One region of the Sphingomonas naphthae genome, then DNA from elsewhere that is predicted to be linked to it. Evidence: predicted binding sites of a transcription regulator. Region 1 holds the regulator's gene; each other region holds the start of a gene.

The links. The regulator LexA, encoded in region 1, represses DNA repair genes until DNA is damaged. The targets are predictions, from matches to a motif close to GTTCCNCNCTTGTTCT.
Region 2: the regulator LexA is predicted to act here: its motif matches at 1,731-1,746, upstream of PQ455_RS05995 (ATP-dependent helicase).
Region 3: the regulator LexA is predicted to act here: its motif matches at 1,810-1,825, upstream of uvrA (excinuclease ABC subunit UvrA).

The regions. Positions count from the first base shown of each region.
Region 1 is NZ_CP117411.1:1,864,710-1,867,983, reverse strand. It holds gene PQ455_RS08830 (hypothetical protein) at 769-921, opposite strand; gene lexA (transcriptional repressor LexA) at 933-1,592, opposite strand; gene PQ455_RS08820 (molybdopterin molybdotransferase MoeA) at 1,650-2,837, opposite strand; gene moaC (cyclic pyranopterin monophosphate synthase MoaC) at 2,834-3,274, opposite strand, start outside.
Region 2 is NZ_CP117411.1:1,271,661-1,274,934, forward strand. It holds gene PQ455_RS05990 (intermediate filament-like cell shape determinant CreS) at 200-1,582, opposite strand; gene PQ455_RS05995 (ATP-dependent helicase) at 1,750-3,274, shown strand, end outside.
Region 3 is NZ_CP117411.1:2,459,232-2,462,505, forward strand. It holds gene PQ455_RS11830 (hypothetical protein) at 1-714, shown strand, start outside; gene PQ455_RS11835 (hypothetical protein) at 779-1,270, shown strand; gene PQ455_RS11840 (hypothetical protein) at 1,317-1,643, opposite strand; gene uvrA (excinuclease ABC subunit UvrA) at 1,833-3,274, shown strand, end outside.

The DNA of each region.
Region 1 (3,274 bases):
GATCGATCGGGAGCCGGTGGACCCCGGAACACGTCCGGGGTGACGATCGTCGCGATCGGTTCGCTGCCACCTGCTCTTGCAGATCATCACCACAGCGATAGGGATAGATCATGCGAAAGGTCATCGCCCTGCTAGTTGCGGCTGTTGCCGTGGCTTATGTGTAGTTGGACCTTCTTCCTGATTTGGTTCACGTTTGCCTTCTTCGACGTCACCAAGGAACAAATAAGCCCCTTGGACGCCAGAGCGTTCGTCGTCCTGGTTCTAACCGTCGCGCCGGTAACCCTGCTATGCCCATCGAAGGCGCGCAGTCTGTGGCGAAGTGACAGCCGCAGAATCTAACCACAATCTAAAACTTGACAAACCAGAACAAATAGCGTACAAGCCGCGCCGCTTCCGTCACTGGTGATCGCGGTGGAGGGGGCAGGCTCCTGGTGGCGCAGGCCGCCGGGGCGACCGGCGCGGAGTCATCCGGCATCAGCCGAAGCTTCGCGTGATCGTCAAAGGCCCGGTGCGGTGTTCGATCCTGCTGCCACCTCAGCATGGGATCCGCCCCGCCCCCGGCCGCCCGCGCCTCCCCGGAGGTGCGATAGCCCTCTCAAGGGCACATCCTGCCGGATGCAAGTGGCAGGACCGCGCCGGTCGCAGTCGCCATCTTCAGGCCAAGGGGAGGATGCGCGGGGAAATCCTATTTTCGGTTTCGGTTACCGACGCTGGGCGAGCCCGCGATGGAATCAGGCACACCAGCACAGCGCCAGGCCGATCAGCCCGTCACTGATAGGCAATCATCATCCAATGGCGAGAGGGAGGCCGAGTTCGGGCGCGAGCCATCCGCCCGCCGAACATGGCGCGCATCGCCAGTTCGGCGTCCGGCGGCGTCGCGGCTTCCAGGATCGGCCGCAACGCCTTCGGGTCATGCGCCATATCGGGCGCGATCAGTAGCGGCGGAGCAGGCCGGCGAGGCGGCCCTGCACGCGGACCTGCGCCGGGCTGTAGCGTTGCGGATCATAGGCGCGATTGGCCGGATCGAGCCGGATCATCGTGCCTTCGCGGCGGAAATATTTGAGCGTCGCTTCCATCTCGTCGATCAGGGCGACGACGATCTGGCCTTCGCGGGCGCTCTCGGTGCGCTGGATGAGCGCATAGTCGCCATCGAGGATCCCGGCCTCGACCATCGAATCGCCCGAGACCTCGAGCGCATAATGTTCGCCCGGGCCCAGCAGCGCGGCGGGGACGGACAGGCTGGTCTGCCCCTCCATCGCCTCGATCGGCACGCCGGCGGCGATGCGGCCGTGGAGCGGGATTTCCAGCACGTCGTTGGCGGCCTGCGGGATCGGCTTCTTCGGCACGGCGACCAAGGCGGGCGGGGCCTTGCGCATCAGTTCGGGCATCCGCAGCACCTCTAGCGCGCGGGCGCGGTTGGGCAGGCGGCGAATGAACTGGCGCTCCTCCAGCGCATTGATGAGCCGGTGAACCCCCGACTTGGACTTGAGGTCGAGCGCCTCCTTCATCTCCTCGAACGAGGGAGACACGCCGGTCTCGCCCAGTCGATGGTTGATGAAGGTGAGCAGCTCATTCTGCTTGGACGTCAGCATCGCATGATACCCCATCGGGAACGAACGCGGAACGTCTAGGCAACATGGAACAGACTGTCAAGCGAGCGTAACGATCTCGACCTGTTCCCCCGCCGCGATGGGCGGCGCGCCGGCGGGGCGGACGATCAGGCAATCGGCCGCGGCGAGCGAGGACAGGCCGGCGCTGTCCTGCCGATTCATCGCACGAATGCCATCCATCTGATTGATCCCACGCAGGAAATCGGTTCGGCCACCCACGGCGGGGAGGGGATGGAGCAGGGTGGCGAAGGCCATCGGGGGGGCGGGATCGACCGCGCCGGAGAGACGCGCGAGCAGCGGTTTCAGGAACAGGGTGGCGCCGACGAAGGCGGAGACGGGGTTGCCGGGCAGGCCGAGCACGACCGCGTCGCCGATCCGCCCCGCCATCAGCGGCTTGCCCGGCCGCATCGCGACCCGCCAGAAATCGAGCGCCGCGCCCGCCGCTGCCAGCGCGGGGCGGACGAGATCATGGTCGCCGACCGAGGCCCCGCCGATCGTGACGACCACGTCGGCGATGCGCGCGGCTTCGGCGAAGGCGGCGGTGAGGGCGGCCAGATCGTCGGGCACGATGCCGAGATCGACGATCTCCGCCAGCGGGCCGCCGCACAGGGCCGCCAGCATCGGCGCGTTGCTGGATGGCAGGCGGTCGTCGGGCGTGGGCGCGCCGGGGGGCACCAGTTCGTCGCCGGTCGAGATCAGGGCGACGCGAGCGCGGCGGCGGACGGGCAGGGCGCCGTGACCGGCGGCGGCGGCGAGGCCGATGCGGGCGGGTGTGAGGCGATCGCCGGACGCGATGAGGGGGGCGCCGTCCGCGAAATCGGCGCCGCGCCGGCGGACATGCTCGCCCTGGGCCGGCGGGCCTTTGCCGGTCATGCGGACGAGGCCGTCGGCGGCGGTGGCTTCCTCCTGGATGAGGATCGTGTCGGCACCGGGGGGCAGAGCGGCGCCGGTGAAGATGCGCGCGGCCTCGCCGGGGGCCAGCGGGATCGCGAAGGGGCGCCCGGCCGCGCTCTCGCCGACGATGCGCCACGGGCCGGGGCGCTCGGCGAAGCGGATGGCGTAGCCGTCCATCGCGGAGAGATCGGCGGCGGGCTGGGTGCGGCGGGCGAGGACGGGTTCGGCGGCATGGCGCCCGGCCGCGTCGATCAGCGGCACGGTCTCGATCGGCAGCGGCGCGGCCAGCGCGAGCAGGCGGGCGCGGGCGTCGGCGACCGGGAGCAGGCTCACGGCCGGCGCCAGTCGCCCGACTTGCCGCCGGTCTTGGACAGGAGACGAATATCCCCGATCGTCATGGCCTTATCGACCGCCTTGGCCATGTCGTAGACGGTGAGCAGGGCGACCGAAACGGCGCTCATCGCCTCCATCTCGACCCCGGTGCGGCCGTTGGTGGTGACGGTGGCGGTGGCGATCACCGCGTCGTCCTCCACGATCAGGTCGATCGTGCAGGCGGCGATCGGCAGGGGGTGGCACAGCGGGATCAGATCGGCGGTGCGCTTGGCGGCCATGATCCCGGCGACCCGCGCGACCGCCAGCACGTCGCCCTTGCCGACCGATCCCTCGCAGATCGCGGCGGCGGCGGCGGGGGACATGGCGATGCGCCCCTCGGCGATGGCGGTGCGGCTCGTCTCGGCCTTGGCGGAGACGTCGACCATGCGGGCGGCGCC
Region 2 (3,274 bases), 590 kb from region 1:
ACCAATCCACACCTTATGCAAAGATCTCGCTTTCGCAGGAGCACGGAGGTTGGATTGGCTAATGCCATCCAATTCGCCCGTTCGTCCCGAGCGAAGTCGAGGGGCGTGCCCCAAGCGGTGCGTCCAGCCTCACGTCCCTCGACTACGCTCGGGACGAACGGCCTCCAGTCAGAGTCGAGAGCCACACGAGCCCCAGCCCTCACGCAGCCGCGCTGGCGTTCCCGAACAGCGCCACCTGCAACCGGTCCCGATCGCGCCGCACCGTTTCCAGCGCGCCTTCGGCCAGCGCGGCTTCGGCGCGGCTGCGTTCGATGTCCTTCTGGAGCGCTTCGATCCGCTGCTCCTGCTCGCGCAGCGCGGCCTCGTGCGCGGCCATGAGCTTTTCGAGCTTGGTGCGGACCTGTCCGGCACGCCCCTCGGCTCGCTCCACCGCCCGCTCGTGGCCGGCCAGCGACTTGGCGAGCTGGTCGGCCCGCTCCACCGCCGCCGCGCGCGCGGTCTCGACCGCCGCATGGCGCTGGCGGAGCGATTCCGATTCCTCTTCCAGCAGGCGCACCCGCTCGGCCTGACGGTCGAGGACGGTCTGGCGCTCGCCGATGGCGCGTTCGGCCAGCTGCTGGCGGCTGCCGGCCTCGTTGAGGCGCGAGCCCAGCTGGTTGTTGAGTTCCTCCAGCTTGGTCGCGCGCACCACCGACGTTTCCAGCCGGGTCTGCGTGGCGGACAGTTCGGAGCGGATCAGTTCGAGCTGGGTTTCCAGCTGGCGGACCACGCGGGTCGATTCGGCCTGGAGCGCCAGCGCGCCGGCCTCGCTCGCCGTCACCCGCGCGCGTTCGGCGGCGAGCTGGGTTTCCAGATCGTTCTCGATCCGGGTGAGCCGCGCCACTTCGGACGAGGATTGCTCGTAGCGCTTCTTGAGGACGGCGGTTTCCTCGGCGATCAGCGCATTGTCCTGCGTGGCGCGGGCGAGGCCGGATTCGGCCTCCGCGCGCCGGCGATCGACCTCCTCGAGGTGACCGCGCAGATTGCCGACATCGTGATCCATCTCGTCGTTGCGGGCGAGCGCGTCGCGCAGCGCGGAATCGAGATGCTGGGCCTTCAGTTCGAGCTGGAGAAGGTCGTTGCGCATACGATCGATCTCGATCGCGCGCTCTTCCAGGGTGGTGCCCTGCGCGGCGCGGACCGCCTCGGCCTCGCCCAGCGCCATTTCGGCGGCGGAGAGCTTGCCCACGGCGTCGCGCTCCTGCGCCTGCGCCGAATAGAGCGCGGCCTCCATCGTCTCGTGCATGTGGCGCAGCGCGGTCAGCTCGGAATGCTCCGCCCGGCGCGTCTCATATTCCTGCGCCAGCGGGCCCTTGATCTCGGCCATCAGCGGCTCGATGCCGCGCAGCTGCTCCATCAGGCGGCCGATGCTGTCGAGCGCCGAATTCATCATCTCGTAGCGGCCGCCGATGGCCTGCGCCGAGGCGGCCAGCTGCGGGGTCAGTTCGGGCTCGGCCAGCGGCGCGATCTCCGGCGCCTGCTGCTCAGGCTCCGCCCGCTGCCCCTTGCTCAGCAACCACATACCGCGCCCGTCCCCTGCCATGATGATATCCTTCCGCCGCCCAAATGGCTGCTCCCCGGCGAAAAGTTAAGCCATAGCAACCCTGGCTTGTCGAGTCTGTCGCTGCACCCGGATGACGGTTCGGAGACGGTGTGGCCCGCTCGCGACGGCGCTTGCGGGCGGGGCCGACGTTCCCTAACTGTTCGCCGGTGACCGACATTTCCCCCGAAGCGCCCTACCTCCGCGGGCTGAACGCACCCCAGCGCGAGGCGGTGCTGACCACCGAAGGCCCGGTTCTGGTGCTGGCCGGCGCCGGCACCGGCAAGACCGCCGCGCTCACCGCCCGCCTCGCCCATCTGGTGGCGACGCGGCGAGCGTGGCCGAGCGAGATCCTGGCGGTCACCTTCACCAACAAGGCCGCGCGCGAGATGCGCCACCGCATCGGCCGGATGCTGGGCGATGCGGTGGAGGGGATGCCGTGGCTCGGCACCTTCCACTCGATCGCCGCCAAGATGCTGCGCCGCCATGCCGAGCTGGTCGGGCTGCAATCCAATTTCACCATCCTCGATACCGACGATCAGCTGCGCCTGCTGAAACAGCTGATCGTGGCGGCCGACATCGACGAGAAACGCTGGCCCGCGCGCCAGCTGGCGGGGCTGATCGATCGCTGGAAGAATCGCGGCTGGGTGCCGGCCGATATCGATGCGGCCGAGAGCGAGGCCTATGCCAACGGGCGCGGCGGCGAACTCTACCAGCGCTATCAGGACCGGCTGAAGGCGGTGAACGCCTGCGACTTCGGCGACCTGCTGCTCCACATGCTCGTCATCCTCAAGACGCATCGCGACGTGCTGGAAAGCTATCAGCAACGCTTCCGCTACATCCTCGTCGACGAATATCAGGACACGAATTCGAGCCAGTATCTCTGGCTCCGCCTGCTCGCCCAGACGCGCAAGAACATCTGCTGCGTGGGTGACGATGACCAGTCGATCTATTCGTGGCGCGGCGCCGAGGTGGCCAACATCCTGCGCTTCGAGCGGGACTTTCCGGGCGCCGCCGTGATCCGGCTGGAGCAGAATTACCGATCGACCGGCCATATTCTCGCCGCCGCGTCTGGCGTGATCGCGCAAAATGGCGGGCGGCTCGGCAAGACACTGTGGACCGAGGCCGACAGCGGCGAGAAGGTTCGCGTGATCGGCGTGTGGGACGGGCCGGAGGAAGCCCGCCGCGTCGGCGACGAGATCGAGGCGGCGCAGCGGCGCGGCACGAAGCTGGACGACGTGGCGATCCTCGTCCGCGCCCAGTTCCAGACGCGCGAGTTCGAGGATCGCTTCATCGCGATCGGCATGCCCTATCGCATCGTCGGCGGCTTCCGCTTCTACGAGCGCGCCGAGATCCGCGACGCCCTGGCCTATCTGCGCGTCATCTCCCAGCCGGCCGATGATCTGGCGTTCGAGCGGATCGTGAACGTCCCCAAGCGGGGGCTGGGCGACAAGGCGGTGCAGAAGATCCACCAGCTCGCCCGCGCCGAGGGCATCTCGCTGATGCTGGCCGCCGCCCGCATCCTCGACAGCGACGAGCTGACCGGGGCGGCGCGCAAGTCGCTCGGCCGGCTGGTGGCGGATATCGCCGCGTGGCGCGACCGGCTCTCGGCGCTGCCCCATGCCGAGCTGGCACGCCAGATGCTCGACGAGAGCGGCTATACCGCGATGCTCCAGGCCGATCGCTCGGCCGAGA
Region 3 (3,274 bases), 590 kb from region 1:
GCCAGCCCCCTCGACACCGCGCCGTCCGCGCGCGAAGCTCCGCCGATGGATTTCATGAAGATCATCGAGTCACTCGACGAGGCGCTTTATGCCGTGGCGAGTTGGCTCGTTTTCTATCCGCTGACACTATGGCGCACGCTGTTCCACCCGCAGCGGATGATGAACTATGCCGATCGCGAGGTCTCGGATCGCCCCGAGGATCAATATGAGGATGCGATCCGGCCGCCTCTCTTCCTGTTTCTGACGTTGCTGCTGTCGCATGGCTTCGAGGTCACCGTCGCGCCCCGCAATCCCTTGTTGTCCGACAATCACGGGCTCGCCGCGCTTGTCGACAGCGATCTGGCGCTGCTCGCGCTGAGGCTGCTGCTGTTCAGCCTGTTCCCCCTCATGATGGCGGTGCGTTTGCTGCGTCGTCAGCACACGCGATTGACCCATGCCAGCTTGCGGCGGCCGTTCTACGGACAATGCTACACGACCGCTCCGCTCGCCTTGCTCGTGGGCGTGGGTAGCCTCGCCGGCGGGTTCGCCTTCACCGGAGCCCATATCGTCGCGGCCGTATCGATCGGCACGGCGGTCGTCTGGTATCTGTCGGTCCAGACATGCTGGTTCGCGCGCCGCTTGCGTGTGCCATTATTGGTAGGGGCGGGTGACGCGCTTTTGTCGACCTTTTGCAGCGTGGGCCTTTTTCTGCTCGCCGCGATCGTAATTCTCTAGCCAAGGCGCTGGCCCGCACGGTCAGCTTCTGTCATCCTGCCGCGAAACAAGCGGGAGAATGGCATTGCGTGGGATTTCGCTGGCGGCAACCGCAACGCTCCTTCTCGCCACCCCGGCGCTCTCTCAGGCCGGTGACGGTAGTGACGCGATCAACCTGATCTGCTCGGGCCAGGGCGAAAAACTGGGGTCCGGCTACGTCAATACGCTGGAATGGGATCGCTACGATCACAAATATCGGTCACGCAGCGGCGTGCAGACCGAAATGCAGGGCTTCGCCTCCGCCGTCACCCTACAAATCTATGGCAGCGACGGCCGCATCCGATTGCCGGAGAAGCTCATCCCGCCGCTCAATTCGGGCGGCGACCACCAGCATTGGTGGCCGTTGGACGACGTGATCGTCGGAGCCAACGAGATCCGGGCGAGCTATCGCCTGAACGGCCTCAACAAGCCGAAGCTCAGGATCGATCGCCAGACCGGCGAAATCACGATCAAGGGCACCGGGCAGGATTTTTCCGGCCTGTGCGAAAAGGTCGATGCGGGCCAGCGACGGTTCTGACGATGCCGTGACGGGGCAAGCGGGATAGCGGCGCCGTAGACAGCCTTTACCTCTTTCCCCCAAACAACCGCCCCAGCACGATCTCCGCCGCCCCGCCCAGCGCATCGGCGATCGCCTGTGGATCGGTGGTGCCCGCCGGCCTGGCCGGGTTCGGCGGCGTGGTGGACGGATCGGCGGGAGTGCGCTTCTTCGCCACGGCGGCGGTCGCGGCGGCGGCGGCCATGGTGAGGCCGGCGGCGACGATCTCGCGGGCGGCGGGGGATGCGGCGGCCTTGGCTAGCAGCGCGCCGCCCTGCTCGCGGATTTCCTTCGGCAGCTTCACGCCCAATATCTCCTTGGGCAGCTTGGGGGATTTGGCCTTCTTCTTCGCCATCGCCGGTCCTTGGGCTGGAGGTGTGGGAGGGAGATAATACACTGGCAGGGGAGTTCAAGGGTTTCGGTGGCGCTCCCCTCCCCTGAAGGGGAGGGGCTTTTATGCCCCCCGCCCCCGCTAGGCATCCGCGCACCCGCACCCTATCTTCCCCTCTGGCCCTCCGCACAGAACAGAAGTAGAACTGACTCCATGAGCCTGACCCACATTTCCGTGCGCGGCGCGCGCGAGCACAATCTGAAGGGCGTGGATGTCGAAATCCCGCGCGACAAGCTGGTCGTCATCACCGGCCTGTCCGGGTCGGGCAAGTCGAGCCTCGCCTTCGACACCATCTACGCCGAGGGCCAGCGCCGCTATGTCGAGAGCCTGTCGGCCTATGCGCGCCAGTTCCTGGAGCTGATGCAGAAGCCCAATGTCGAGCATATCGAGGGCCTCTCCCCCGCGATCTCGATCGAGCAGAAGACGACCAGCCGCAACCCGCGCTCGACCGTGGCGACCGTCACCGAAATCTACGATTACATGCGCCTGCTGTGGGCGCGGGTGGGCGTGCCTTATTCGCCCGCCACCGGCCTGCCGATCTCGGCGCAGACCGTGAGCCAGATGGTCGATCGGGTGATGGCGCTGCCGGAGGGCACGCGCTTCCTGCTGCTCGCCCCCGCCGTGCGCGGCCGCAAGGGCGAGTATAAGAAGGAGCTGGCCGAATGGCAGCGCGCCGGCTTCACCCGCGTGCGGATCGACGGCGAGATGGTCGAGATCGAGGAGGCCCCCGCGCTCGACAAGAAATACAAGCATGACATCGAGGTGGTGGTCGATCGCCTCGTCGTGCGGCCCGATATCGAGACGCGGCTGGCGCAGAGCTTCGAGACGGCGCTGAAGCTGGCCGAGGGGCTGGCCTATGTCGATCTGGTCGACGCGGTGGTGCCGGGCCGCGAGGCCGAAGTGGCCACCAAGGGCACCAGCAAGAAGGGCGCCGCCAAGGGATCGGCGGCGGCCGGCGTCGGCACGCTGCCGCCCAACCGCATCACATTTTCCGAGAAGTTCGCCTGCCCCGTCTCGGGCTTCACCATCGCCGAGATCGAGCCGCGCCTCTTCTCGTTCAACGCGCCGCAGGGCGCCTGCCCGGCGTGCGACGGCCTCGGCGAGAAGCTCTATTTCGATCCGCAGCTGGTGGTGCCCAACGAGCTTCTCTCGATCGAGAAGGGCGCGGTGGTGCCGTGGGCCAAGTCCAACCCGCCCAGCCCTTATTACATGCAGGTGCTGGCGAGCCTCGGCCGCGCGTTCGATTTCTCGCTCAAGACGCCGTGGCGCGAACTGACGCCCGAGCAGCAGGCCGTGGTGCTGAACGGCACCAAGGGGAAGGCGGTGACGCTCACCTTCATCGACGGCAAGAAGTCGTATCAGGTGAGCAAGGCCTTCGAGGGCGTGATCGGCAATCTCGATCGCCGCATGGCCTCCACCGAGAGCGCGTGGATGCGCGAGGAACTGGCCAAATATCAGTCCGCCGCGCCGTGCGAGGTGTGCGAGGGCGCGCGCCTGCGCCCCGAGGCGCGCGCGGTGAAGATCGCCGGCGAGGACATCTCCATCTCCACCCGCCGCGCGGTGGGGCCGGCGCTGGCCTTCTTCCGTGGCCTGCC